4 regions of the Paenibacillus sp. sgz302115 genome follow, and region 4 is predicted to be linked to each of the others. Evidence: predicted binding sites of a transcription regulator. Region 4 holds the regulator's gene; each other region holds the start of a gene.
What was found. The regulator Rex, encoded in region 4, represses fermentation and respiration genes when NADH is low (regulators of the CRP and FNR family bind a similar motif). The targets are predictions, from matches to a motif close to TTGTGAAATATTTCACAA.
Positions count from the first base shown of each region.

Region 1: a site for Rex is predicted at 1,843-1,860, ahead of AC0LWN_RS24805 (flavocytochrome c). Genes of this name have one in related genera too.
Region 2: a site for Rex is predicted at 1,873-1,890, ahead of AC0LWN_RS07800 (helical membrane plugin domain-containing protein). Genes of this name have one in related genera too.
Region 3: a site for Rex is predicted at 1,743-1,760, ahead of adhE (bifunctional acetaldehyde-CoA/alcohol dehydrogenase). Genes of this name have one in related genera too.

Region 1 is NZ_JBVYOK010000017.1:65,562-68,712, forward strand. It holds gene AC0LWN_RS24800 (class I SAM-dependent methyltransferase) at 811-1,569, opposite strand; gene AC0LWN_RS24805 (flavocytochrome c) at 1,875-3,151, shown strand, end outside.
Region 2 is NZ_JBVYOK010000002.1:494,978-498,128, reverse strand. It holds gene AC0LWN_RS07805 (NAD(P)/FAD-dependent oxidoreductase) at 183-1,361, opposite strand; gene AC0LWN_RS07800 (helical membrane plugin domain-containing protein) at 1,378-1,791, opposite strand; gene AC0LWN_RS07795 (nitroreductase family protein) at 2,110-2,721, shown strand; gene AC0LWN_RS07790 (alpha-galactosidase) at 2,791-3,151, opposite strand, start outside.
Region 3 is NZ_JBVYOK010000020.1:16,575-19,725, forward strand. It holds gene adhE (bifunctional acetaldehyde-CoA/alcohol dehydrogenase) at 1-1,667, opposite strand, end outside; gene AC0LWN_RS26175 (LytTR family transcriptional regulator DNA-binding domain-containing protein) at 1,955-2,338, opposite strand; gene AC0LWN_RS26180 (cyclic lactone autoinducer peptide) at 2,360-2,470, opposite strand; gene AC0LWN_RS26185 (accessory gene regulator ArgB-like protein) at 2,467-2,991, opposite strand; gene AC0LWN_RS26190 (hypothetical protein) at 2,984-3,151, opposite strand, start outside.
Region 4 is NZ_JBVYOK010000021.1:91,628-94,778, reverse strand. It holds gene dinG (ATP-dependent DNA helicase DinG) at 1-1,458, shown strand, start outside; gene AC0LWN_RS26960 (redox-sensing transcriptional repressor Rex) at 1,664-2,317, shown strand; gene AC0LWN_RS26955 (amidohydrolase) at 2,304-3,151, shown strand, end outside.

The sequences.
Region 1 (3,151 bases), on a different contig from region 4:
CCGATTAAACAAACCCTCAAGGAAGCACTTACGTAAACGAGGAATACACAGGAATAAGCGCAAGAGCCAGAATGCGTCCATACACGTTCCAGTAACTTGCGTAGCAAACAATTACGCCAACGGATGGCCAGACCCGGTGTACAGTGTAGCCCAGAGAAAAAACTGGCCTGTACGCGGTATATCCACAAAAGGAGCCAGAAATGTAGCTGTTACGCGGGGCGAAGTTGCTGAAATCGTTGCTGCTGCAATATACTCCTACCGGGAGTAAGGGAATAGCGCTTTTACACGGCCGGAAAATATTATACGCCAAAGAAAGGCTGTCAGGCCTTCCTAATGAAATATTCATCTATTCTCCGTTCTCCTCGCTCAGAGCGTTGTACGGATCTTTGATGAGAACGACATTGCTATCCATTGGCGTCAGCTTTGTTGTTATTCTGGCAATCGGGCTTGCTCGCTGTCTCGCGGGTGGTGCGGCCGCTTAATCGGCTGAAGGAAGCGGTTGGGCGATATGAGCCTTCCTATTCACCGGGGAAAGATTTTCCCCAGGGGGGACAGAACCGAGATTGGGGAAATGATTACCACCTTCCAGTCGATGTCGGATCGAATTCGGCAGCATCAGCGCAACCAGATTGAGTTCTTGCAGAATATCTCGCACGAGCTTAATTGAAGGGGAGAGCCTGCAAGTTGCTATCCCCGGCGAGCAGTTTTTTCGTATCCTGGTCAATTTGCTGCAGAATGCGGTTAGGCATACAAGATCTTGGCGATGCGAGGTTCAGCTTTGTGAAATATGCAGAGGACCATTGATCTGACTTACCGCTTGTAAGCAACTACTCGAATTCTGCGATAGTCCATTACCCAGCGCCCCTTCTGAAAGAGCGTTGGTCTCAGCTCCTGCTCCAAATGCTGAAGGAGCGCCTCCCGCTCAGATACATTCAGTACACTCAAGACCCCATTGGCAAAAGTAAGGATCCACTTCTGCAAAGCCAGATCCCCTTCTTCCAGTGACGTTGGGCGGTCGAAGCAGACTGCTAGTTCTACGGTCAGCCCATGCTGTTCCAGCAAGGTCGAATACTGCCCGATTGTGGGGAAGTACCATGGCAGTTCCAGCTTGTCGCTTGCACCGATGGCGGCAAATGCGTGCGGCAATCCTGAAACGATAGAAGCGATATTGCCGTGTGCGCCAAATTCGGCGATATAACGCCCTCCCTTCCGCAGACTGGCAGCGATGGAGGCGGCAGCTCCGTCTGCATCGCGCAGCCAGTGAATGGCGGCATTGCTAAAGACAGCGTCGGCAGGCTGCTCCGCAACGTACCTTTGTCCATCCGCGAGAATAAAGGTCAGATCGGGATACTTGGTGCGTGCGGCTTGGATCATTTCGGCAGATGCGTCGATTCCGGTTACGTCAGCGCCGTTAGCGGCAATGGCGCTGGCCAGGTCTCCGGTGCCGCAGCCCCAGTCGAGAATCCGCTCCCCTTGCTGCGGCTGCAGCAGTTCAAGCAGCGACTCTCCGTAACGAGACACAAACGACATAGCTGTATCATAGCTTCCTATATTCCATTGCTGTACCATCTTCTTGTTTCCTTTCTTGGATCAGAATGTCCCCTAATTCTCATTGCGGGCTAGCTTTATGATCTATTATATAGCACGGCTTCTTATAAGAATAATATATAAATATTATATAGTTGATTGGATATTCCTATAAGATCATTTTAGCTTCTGACTAATCGAGAAAGAAGGACAGAAAAGTAACTGCAGGTGTCAGAAGCTTCACTTACTTTAATTACTAAACGATTTTTTTAATTACGTAAGCTTCCAAGGCCAGCCCCTTTACCGCTATGATAATTGTGAAAATATGCACAAGGGGGCAACATCACATGAAAAAGAAAGCAGCCGCTGCTCTTATTCTCATTCTCTCTGTCATGCTGGTTATCGCAGGATGCGGCAACAACAACAGCAGCAACAGCGCCAGCAGTGAGAACAAAGGTAAGACCAGTGAGACCAAAGAAAAAGCTGAAGCCGTATCGGGAGCATCTGAAGCAAGCTATACACCTTACGATCAATTAAAGGATAAATATGATATCATCATTGTCGGTGCAGGCGGTGCGGGTATGTCTGCTGCGCTTGAAGCCAAGGCAAAAGGCTTGAATCCGGTTATTTTGGAAAAAATGCCGGTTGCCGGCGGGAATACTACCAAATCTTCCTCGGGGATGAATGCTTCCCAGACGAAATTCCAGAAAGAGCAAGGGATTGAAGACAGCAATGATTTATTTTATGAAGAGACCTTAAAAGGCGGCCATAACACCAACGACAAAGAGATGCTTCGTTTCTTCGTTGACAATTCCGCAAGCGCGATTGATTGGCTGGATTCGATCGGCATTCGCTTGAACAATATCACGATTACAGGCGGAATGAAGGAAAAACGCACACACCGTCCTGAAGACGGCTCTGCGGTGGGCCAATACCTTGTCAAAGGTTTGGTGAAAAACGTTCAAGATAAAGGCATCCCATTGTTTGTAAATGCCGATGTAAAGGAAATTACGCAAGAGGGCGGCAAAGTTAACGGCGTGAAGGTCCTCTTCAACCAAGCTGACGAAAAGACTATTACAGCTTCTGCTGTCGTTGTAACAACCGGCGGTTTCGGTGCCAACAAGGAAATGATTGAACAAGTTAGACCTGATCTGAAGGGGTACGTAACCACCAACCAGGTTGGCAGCACAGGCGACGGTATCAAAATGATCGAGAAGGTCGGCGGCTACACAGTCGATATGGATCAGATCCAGGTTCACCCGACGGTACAGCAGGAGAAATCCTATCTGATCGGGGAAGCGGTTCGCGGGGAAGGCGCTCTGCTAGTTTCAAGTGAAGGCAAACGTTTCACGAACGAAATGGATACCCGTGATAATGTTACCGCTGCGATCAATAAGCTTCCAGAAAAATCAGCATACCTTATCTTTGATTCCGGGGTTAAAACCCGCGTCAAAGCGATTCAGCAATATGAAAAAATGGGCTTTGTAAAAACAGCGGATACTATCGAGGCATTGGCCAAAGAAATCGGCGTTCCAGCGGATCAATTGAAAAAGACATTGGAAACATGGAACAGCGCGGTTAAGAATAAAAATGATGCCGAATTCGGCAGAACAACAGGAATGGA
Region 2 (3,151 bases), on a different contig from region 4:
CCGCAGCTAGCCAGGTCAGCAGTTGCTTTGCAGCTCAATTCAGTTTAGATGGACTTCCAGACATTTACTATGAATATTTACACATGAGGTTCTCAGAATATCACAAAAAACCCTCCAAGCTCACCCGCACCTTATACAACATCAGGTGTTGTCGGGTGTCTGCTTGGAGGGGAATTTATCGTTTAGTACGCCAGGCTGAACAGGCCTTTAATGTGGGACAAATAACGGATGTTGCTCGCTTCCTTCATGAGCGTTGCAGGCAGTCCTTTCAGCGGTGTTGAGCTGGCGCCGATGATAGCTACACCGTCTTTACGGCCCAGACTGGCAAGCGTGCCCGAATTGACCGGACTAAAAGCTTCCGAGGCGCTGTTATTCAGATAAGCATACAGATTATAGCCGATCAGCTCGCCCATCTGCCAGGCGATTTGTGCTGTTGGCGGATAAGGACGGCCGTCCGGTGCGAACACAACGGCGCTGTCGCCTGCTACGAATACATCCGGGTGAGATGTGGATTGCAGGAATTCATTGACTGTAGCACGTCCACGGTTCACTTCAAGCCCGGATTCGCCGACCAGCGGATTCCCCTGCACACCACCGGTCCACACGAAGGTGTTCGCAACGATTTGCTGGCCATCCTTCAGATCGATTACATTTCCGGCAACATTGGTAACAGGAAGACCCGTTAAGAACTGAACGCCACGGGCGGTCAGGCTTGCTGTCGCACGCTCAATCAGATGATCCGGCAGCACCGGCAGAATCTTCGGACCTGCTTCAACAAGCAGAAGCTTAATTTCCTTGGCATCAACGCCATAACGTTTGGTCAGCTTCGGCAGGACATCGGCAATCTCGCCCACCAGTTCCACACCGGTCAAGCCGCCTCCACCAATAAGTATCGTTGCATCGGCAGGATTTTTTGTTTTGGCGTATTCACGGATACGGTCTTCGATATGCCCATGGATTTTGTTCGCGTCGGCAGCGGATTTAAGCACCATGCTATACTCTTCCAGCCCTGGTATGCCGAAATAAGCTGTAGTACTGCCAAGCGCCACAACAAGCGCATCATACGACAGCGACGTGCCATCGGACAGCTGCACCTGCTTGCTGTCTACTGAAAAGGATTTCACCTTGGCAATTTTCAGGTCAATATCCTTCCCGGCAAAAAGCTTGGACAGCGGCATTGCAACAGCTTGCTCCGCAATACTGCCTGCCGCAAGACGATGAAGCTCGGTGATGATCTGGTGGGTTGGATACTGATTGACAACTGTGATTTTGGCTTCAAATTTGCTCATATATTTGCGCACGTTAATGGCGCTCAGGAGACCGCCGTACCCTGCGCCCAGAATAACGATATGTTTTGACATATTATTTCCTCCGTCCTTATTTTTGTGGATTGCGTTCGCCGCTGATTTGCAGGTATGCGTTCATAAAGCGGAGCATTTTCTGCACCTGCGGGTCCTTGATCATGCGCATCATCCCGAACAGGCTGATTGTCTCGCTGCTCTCATTTGCACGGTCCTTTGCTTCGATCACATTAGCTGCCATTGTTTTGACGGAATCTACCACAGGCTCAGCCAGTTCCTTGATGGCGCCTACAGTGTCACTCTTCAAAACCTCATCCGTTGCAACAGCCTGCACAAAATCAACCGATTTGCTCAAGACACTGACAAGCTGTGTAATCTGGGGCAATTGCTCCACCAGCGTCGTTAATGATTCCTGAACCTCGGGCTTCAAGAGTTGATCCAGAAGCTCATCTTTGGTTAAAGCTTGTGTTTTCGTAATTGTTTCTGACATATCGAGCGCTCCTTTGTATTAGCTTTGTCTCATATATAAATAACAGACCGCTAAATCAATGTGACTATTATAACACTCTTCATGTAATAAACGTCACAATCTTTTTGCCTGTTTTACCTTGTTTTGTGATTAAAATCACTTCTTTTCTGTATTTTTTGATTATTTCCTTGATTTTATGTGAAAATTCACACTTGTAGTATTTTTATCATTGACGAAGCACAATAGCTGTGCTATCTTGAGTAAGTAACATTTAGTAAGTTTATTAATTAATATCAGCAGTTAATAATTAACCACTACATATCCAATGGAGGAATACACATGAGCACTTTTTCAGAACTGGTTCAAGCACGGAGATCGGCCAATAATTTCATTGAGGGCATCAAGATTCCTCAGAATGAGCTGGAGGAAATGTTCTCGCTGGCCCGTCTTGCCCCATCGACATTTAATTTGCAGCACGTCCATTACAAGGTTGTTGCCGATAAGGACTTGAAGGAAAAAGTCCGCGAAGCCGCCTATGGCCAATACAAAATCCATACCGCTTCAGCCGTCATTATCGTGCTTGGTGACAAGAACGCTTATCTGCAAGCACCGGAAATCTATAGCGGCCTCAAAATGCTCGGGGCAATGAGCGAAGATGAATTCAACCGCACAATCGAAGATATTAATAACATGCACGTCGGCAATGACGCCTTCCAACGTGAAGAAGCGATCCGCAATGCTTCCTTGTCAGCCATGCAGTTCATGCTGATTGCTAAGGACAAGGGCTGGGATACCTGCCCGATGAGCGTTCCTGAAGCAGTCAAGGAAGTACTGGGCCTGCCGGACAATCTTATTCCAGTCATGATGATTACGATCGGCAAAGACAACCAGCACAAAATCAGACCGCGCGGCTACCGCAAGCCGGTAAATGAATTTGTGGAGTTCTTTTAATATTTGATTATGCGGAAAAAGGGTCTTCCGGCATTAACGCCGGAAGACCCTTTTTCAGTTGATAACGATCTATATTTTGCGGAAGCGCCACAGAACACTTTGGAAATCTCCGTGCAGCGCAGGCAGCGGCAGCCCCGCATACATGAGATGGTCCCCGCCATATACGCCGCCGCCTTCAAGCCACTGGTAATCGGCCTCTGGATCAAGACCCTTGAGGCGCAGATAATGTAGAGCATCATTAGGCTCGGCCAGCGTGCGGGCATATACGACCACAGCCTCGGATTTATCCTCGGCGGCGATCAGCCACGCCGTCTCGTTGCCCTCAAAAGGACTCAGCAATCTGTACTGCTCTCCGAACTGCACAAGCGGACGCAGCTCTTTATACAGCGCCACCTGCTCCTTCACCGTCGCCTTCTCTTCTTTCGAAAAT
Region 3 (3,151 bases), on a different contig from region 4:
GGGGAACCGCCGCCAAGCGCGATGATGCAGTCCGGTTGGAATCTGTTCATCATGGCAGTACCTTTTTCTACGGTAGTTGTCGATGGATCTGGTTCAACTTCCGAGAACACTTCAATGGCTACAGGTGTTTGACGTTGACGCAGATAGTGTTCAACTCTTTCTACATAGCCCAGTTTAACCATCATAGGGTCAGTGATGATAGCAACCCGGGTGATGTCAGGCATTTTAGCCAGGTATTGAGTAGCGCCTTTTTCGAAGTAAATCTTGTCAGGTACTTTAAACCATTGCATATTCACGGTACGACGGTTCACCCTTTTCACGTTGATCAGATTGATGGCAGTAACGTTCTGCGATACCGAGTTGCGGCCGTAAGATCCGCAGCCCAGAGTCAATGAAGGGATATTCGTATTGTAGATATCGCCGATAGCGCCGTGAGTCGATGGCGAGTTGACGAGAATACGTCCGGTCTGCAGACGGTTAGAGAACTTCATGATTACTTCTTCGTTGTTGGAGTGGATGGCCGAGCTGTGGCCCATACCGCCAAATTCAACAATTTGAGCTGCACGTTCGATACCTTGATCAGCATTCTTAACTTTGTAGCAAGCAAGAACCGGGCTCAATTTTTCAGCGGAAAGCGGATATTTAGTACCTACGCCTTCAAGCTCAGCTACCAGGATCTTAGTGCCTGCAGGAACTTGAATGCCGCACATTTCAGCGATCTTCACTGCGGATTGACCTACGATTGCCGGGTTAACTGCGCATTTTTCAACGTTCATTGCGCCGCTTGTCAGCTTGGCAGCTTCTTCTTTATTTACAAAGTAGCAGCCGTTGGCGATCATTTTCTTCTTCACTTGATCAAAGATGGCTTCTTCAATGATAACAGCTTGCTCGGAAGCACAAATCATACCATTGTCAAAAGTCTTCGACAGAATAATGTCGGTTACCGCTTGATCAATATCGGCACTCTTTTCAATGAAGGCAGGCACGTTACCAGGACCTACGCCAAGAGCCGGTTTACCGCAGCTATAAGCTGCTTTTACCATTGCCGAACCGCCTGTTGCCAGGATAAGCGCAACGTCCGGATTGTTCATTAGTGCATTTGTTTTGTCCATCGTTGGCAGCTCGATCCATTGGATACAGTTCTCAGGAGCGCCGGCTTTAACGGCTGCATCATGAAGAATTTTTGCTGCTGCGGCACTACACTCTTGCGCAGATGGATGGAAACCGAATATAATAGGATTACGTGTCTTCGCTGCAATCAGTGCTTTAAACATCGTGGTGGATGTTGGATTCGTTACAGGTGTGATCCCCATAATGATTCCGACTGGTTCAGCAATCTTTTGGAAGCTGTCATATTGGTTGTCTTCAACAACGCCTACTGTTTTGTCGTATTTAATTCCGTGCCAGATATATTCAGTTGAGAAGATGTTCTTCGTAATTTTGTCTTCGTATACTCCGCGGCCAGTTTCTTCTACAGCCAGCTTAGCCAGGTACATGTGCTTGTCGAGTCCTGCGAGCGCCATTGCATGAACGATTGTGTTAACTTGCTCTTGATCCAGCGCCATGTAAGCTTCTTGAGCTTTCTTTGCTTTATCCACCAAAGTCTGAACATACTCTTCAGCGGTGGTTTGTTTCACTTGGGCGGCGACTTCGTTCTTAACTGCCATCTCCCTCGTCCTCCTGTCAATTTTTAGGTTGTTTTTCTCTACACATTTATCTTATCACATTCTCTTCGTCTTGCATAGTGAAATCTTTCACAAAGTATAAAGTTTTTTTTGATTTGTTTTCAAAGCGCTTTCATTTGATAAAATTCAGGGCATATTTCCATATTATATGTGTATTAATTTATGGAATTGTTATAATTCCCCATACGCTAATTCTGATCCTCGTGTAAACATACCTGAGTGTTACAAAAAAAAGGAACTGTCATCGGACAGTCCCCTCGCATTGGCATCTAACAAACGATAATGTTAGGATTCATTCGGGTAAGTTCTTGTTCAACAAGCCTGTAACGATGATAGGCAATCGTGCAGCTAACAGAACTCTGGCTGCTCATGTCGTCAAAATAAGCAACCTTATATGTTCTCTCCAGACGTGCCACGTTATCAATATTGACCGCCGTTCCCCGATCTACGATGCTGAAGTGGCATCCGGTGCTGTTAAGCGCGTTCACCCAGTAACGCAAGGGTCCCATGATGTAATAAACGCCTTCCCTCGTATGTACCAGGATAGACTGTGATTCGATGGTATTGCACTTAAGAAACAAGATGCGCTCTAAGCCAACAGTGATGATCCCGGCAGATCCGTCAGCGGTTTCGGTAACGGAAATAGCATTCATGGAATCAACCTGCTTTCTCAACTATTTTTTTAAGAGCTCGGCCGGAATGTCGCCTTTGTACCAAAATAAAAAACAATTCGTTCCTACCGTTGCTTCTGCAACCTTGGTCAGTATGTTTGCCACCAGATTCATGATCTCACCACCTTTCCAAGCACCAGCGTAACGCTCTGAGCGAGAAAGCTGAACGCAAGCACCGACGATAGAATGAAGTAATTGGAAGCAACAAGCAGCATGGCTGCAAGCTTCATATAAGGAAAATACTTTGGGGGAATCCTCGATTGCTGATCTATGCCTACCGGAGCCAGGAACAGAATTGCAAGCATTGCCGCAGTTGTCGCTACAACGGTCCATAATTCAGACACAGCAACCAGGGAGATACCAGTAAAGCTCAATGTGGAGACAACGGTGCACTGCAGATTGGATTTGAGATGAATGCCTCCTGTTAACTGGCGGAGCAGCGCGAACGAGATGAGGATTGCAGCGGCCTCCCCCGTATGACCGGTAAATAAGGAGATGCCCAAGGTTGCCAGAACAATAAATATCACATTAAGAAGCATCGCAATCGCGAATTTAAAAACTTCAACCGAGGATGGATGATCCGGTACGGAGCGTTTTAGTGAAAATGCCATTTTTGCAGCGAGCAGCTCAATCATTCATTTTCTCCTTTCTAATTGAGTAATACATTAAAAAGGTAAAGGCGCTTATGAAGAAAAGAATGCACCAGCCTATCTCATTCTTGTACATGATCAAAGAGAACAGCAGAAAGAAAAGCACAATCAATCCCACCACCAGCGTTCCTTCCCAGCGCAGCCG
Region 4 (3,151 bases):
GATGAAGCCCATCATCTGGAGGATATCGCGGGCAAGCATCTGGGGATGCAAATGAAATATTTCACTGTTGCCCATACGCTCACGCGCCTGTATAAGGACAGCAAGAGCGGCCAGCTCCCGGTACTGCGTCAAATGCTGCAGTCGTCAGGCAGTGAGCAGGCGGCGGAATGGAGCAGTGTAATCGACAGAATCTATCCCGATCTGCTCACAGTGAAGGAATCCTGGGACATGCTCAGCGATAAGCTGTTCGGCCTTCTGCCGGAGCGCAGCGATGCTGCAGCGGGCGAAGCGGGACAACTCGTTACACGCCTCCTGCCTGGCAGCAAACCGAAGGCGTGGGAGGAATTGGCCCAGATTGAGAACACCTTCAATCTCAGTCTCAGCGAAATTATCCGCAAAGGCGACAAGATGCTCAGCGAGATGCGTGATACGGAGAGCCAGTCCACTTCGGACAGTCTGGTAACGGATATCGGCGGATTGTTCAAGGATTTGGCTTCTATTCGCGAGCAGGTCCGGTTCTTTATGAATCTGAACGACGAGAATAATGTCTACTGGATGGAAGGCAGCAGCAATTACCGTGGCAAATCACTCCAGCTGTATGCCGTTCCGGTGGATGTCAGCGCCCAGCTCAAGGAGCTGTTTTTCGATAAAAAGAAAAGCATTGTGCTGACCTCCGCCACCCTCTCTGTAGATAAATCCTTCCAGTTCATGATTGATAATCTTGGACTTGCCGGGTCTGCAGAGGAAGGGCGTCTGATGACAGCCCTGCTTCCCTCACCGTTCAAGTACCGGGAGCAGGCGCTGCTGGTCATCCCGCGCGATTTTCCAAGTGTCAAAGGCAGTGTGGGCGATGCCCGGTTTGTAGATAAGCTGGTGCATTCGCTGGCCGAAGCTGCGGTGGCTACCCGGGGCCGCATGCTGGTGCTGTTCACTTCCTACAAAATGCTCCGCCAGGTTTATGACCCGCTGAAGGAGGCGCTCTCCTCAGAGGATATCAGCGTACTGGGGCAGGGCGTAGAGGGCGGCAGCCGCAGCAAGCTGATCCGGCGTTTTCAGGACAGCGCCGCTTCTGTACTGCTTGGGACGAGCAGCTTTTGGGAAGGTGTGGATATTCCGGGCGAGGCGCTGACCTGTCTGGCTATCGTCAGATTGCCCTTCCAGCCGCCAAACCATCCGCTTGCGGAGGCCAAGGCGGAGCTGCTGCAGGCGCAGAAGAAGAATCCTTTTATGAAGCTGTCTGTCCCGCAGGCGGTGATCCGGTTCAAACAGGGCTTTGGGCGGCTGGTACGTACTGCGCAGGACCGCGGCATCGTAATTGTATATGATACCAGAGTTATTGAATCTTATTATGGAAAGTACTTCCTGTATTCGCTGCCCGGACCCAAGATGGAGCATATGCTGACTGACCAGATGGTTCCGCGGATTGCCGAATGGCTTGAGGACGGCGGCGTTTCTTGAAGTTTTTTGAACCAGCTATAGTTTTTTTATAATATTCGGATTTGCTTGTACATTCCGTCCTTTAGCAGCCAGCTCAGTATGGGAGGCTAAAGGACGGCCCTATACTTACGAAGCACTAACAAAACTTAAACCAATGCTTACGAAGTGAGTTTGTACGAAGAATACCAAGGAAGCATCGCTATACAAACTTTGAGGAGGAGAAAATATGAAATCAGATAAAATATCGGAGGCCGTCGTTCGCAGACTCCCTGTGTACCTGCGATTCCTGAACGATCTCCAGAAGCGTGAAATTCCCACTGTCTCTTCTCAGGAGCTGGGGCAGAAGCTTGATCTTAATCCGGCGCAGATCCGCAAGGATTTGGCCTATTTTGGTGATTTTGGCAGAAAAGGCATCGGTTATGATGTGTCTTATTTGATCGAGAAAATCCGCCATATTCTAAAGCTGGACCAGCAAATTAACGTGGCGCTTGTGGGTGCCGGTAATCTTGGACACGCTTTATCAAATTACAATGCTTACTTGAAGGACACCATGAAAATCACCGCTGTATTTGATTCCTATGCACCCAAGGTAGGGCAGATGATCAACTCCCTTACCGTACAGCCGATGGAAGAGCTGGGCAGCACGATTCGTGAACAGGGAATCCGTATCGGAATCATCACGGTGCCTGACAGTGAAGCTCAGAACGTGGCCGACATTCTGATAGACTCAGGCATTGAAGCGATCCTGAATTTTGCACCGGTTATTTTGAAGACCCCGGCCAATATTCGCGTTCACGCCGCTGATTTTACAACTGATTTGCAGAGCTTGGCTTATTATTTGCATGACGGAAAGGACGAAGTGGAAGATGAGCAGCAATAAGACAGTAATTATCAACGGACGTTTTCTGGTTCCGGGAACGGATGAGCCGGTGCTGAGCGGTTATATGACCATAGAAAATGATCTTATCACTTACATAGGGGAAGAGAAGCCAGCCCTTGAAGCTGGCACACAGACTATAGACGGCAGCCGTCTGCTGTTTATGCCGGGTCTTGTGAATACACATGGGCACACGGCAATGTCGCTGCTGCGCGGTTATGGGGATGATATGGTTCTTCAGAGCTGGCTGCAGGAAAAGATGTGGCCGATGGAAGAAAAATTCACCGGAGAGGATGTCTACTGGGGAACCTCCCTGTCTGTGCTGGAGATGCTTAAGGGCGGGACAACAACCTTCCTGGACATGTATGATCATATGGACCGGGTCGCTGAGGTTACGGAACTGTCGGGTATCCGTGCGGTGCTGATGCGCGGCGTAATCGGCCTGTGCCCGGAAGAAGTGCAGAACCATAAGCTGGCTGAAGCGGTTGCTTTTGCCCGTAATTGGCATGGCAAAGCGGACGGAAGAATTACTACAATGATTTCGCCGCATGCGCCTTACACCTGCCCTCCGGACTTTTTCGTAAAATTCGTGCAGGCGGCTCATGATCTGGACCTGCCGATGCATACGCATATGTCGGAGACACGGCGCGAAGTGGAGCAGAATGCCGCGGATTACGGCCTGCGTCCGGTAGCACATCTGGAGAAACTTGGCATGTTCACACGCCCGTCCCTTGTCGCTCACGGTGTGCATTTGAACGATGAGGAGATCGAGATCCTTGCCCGCTACAACGTCGGTGTATCCCATAATCCGGGCAGCAACCTGAAGCTGGCCAGCGG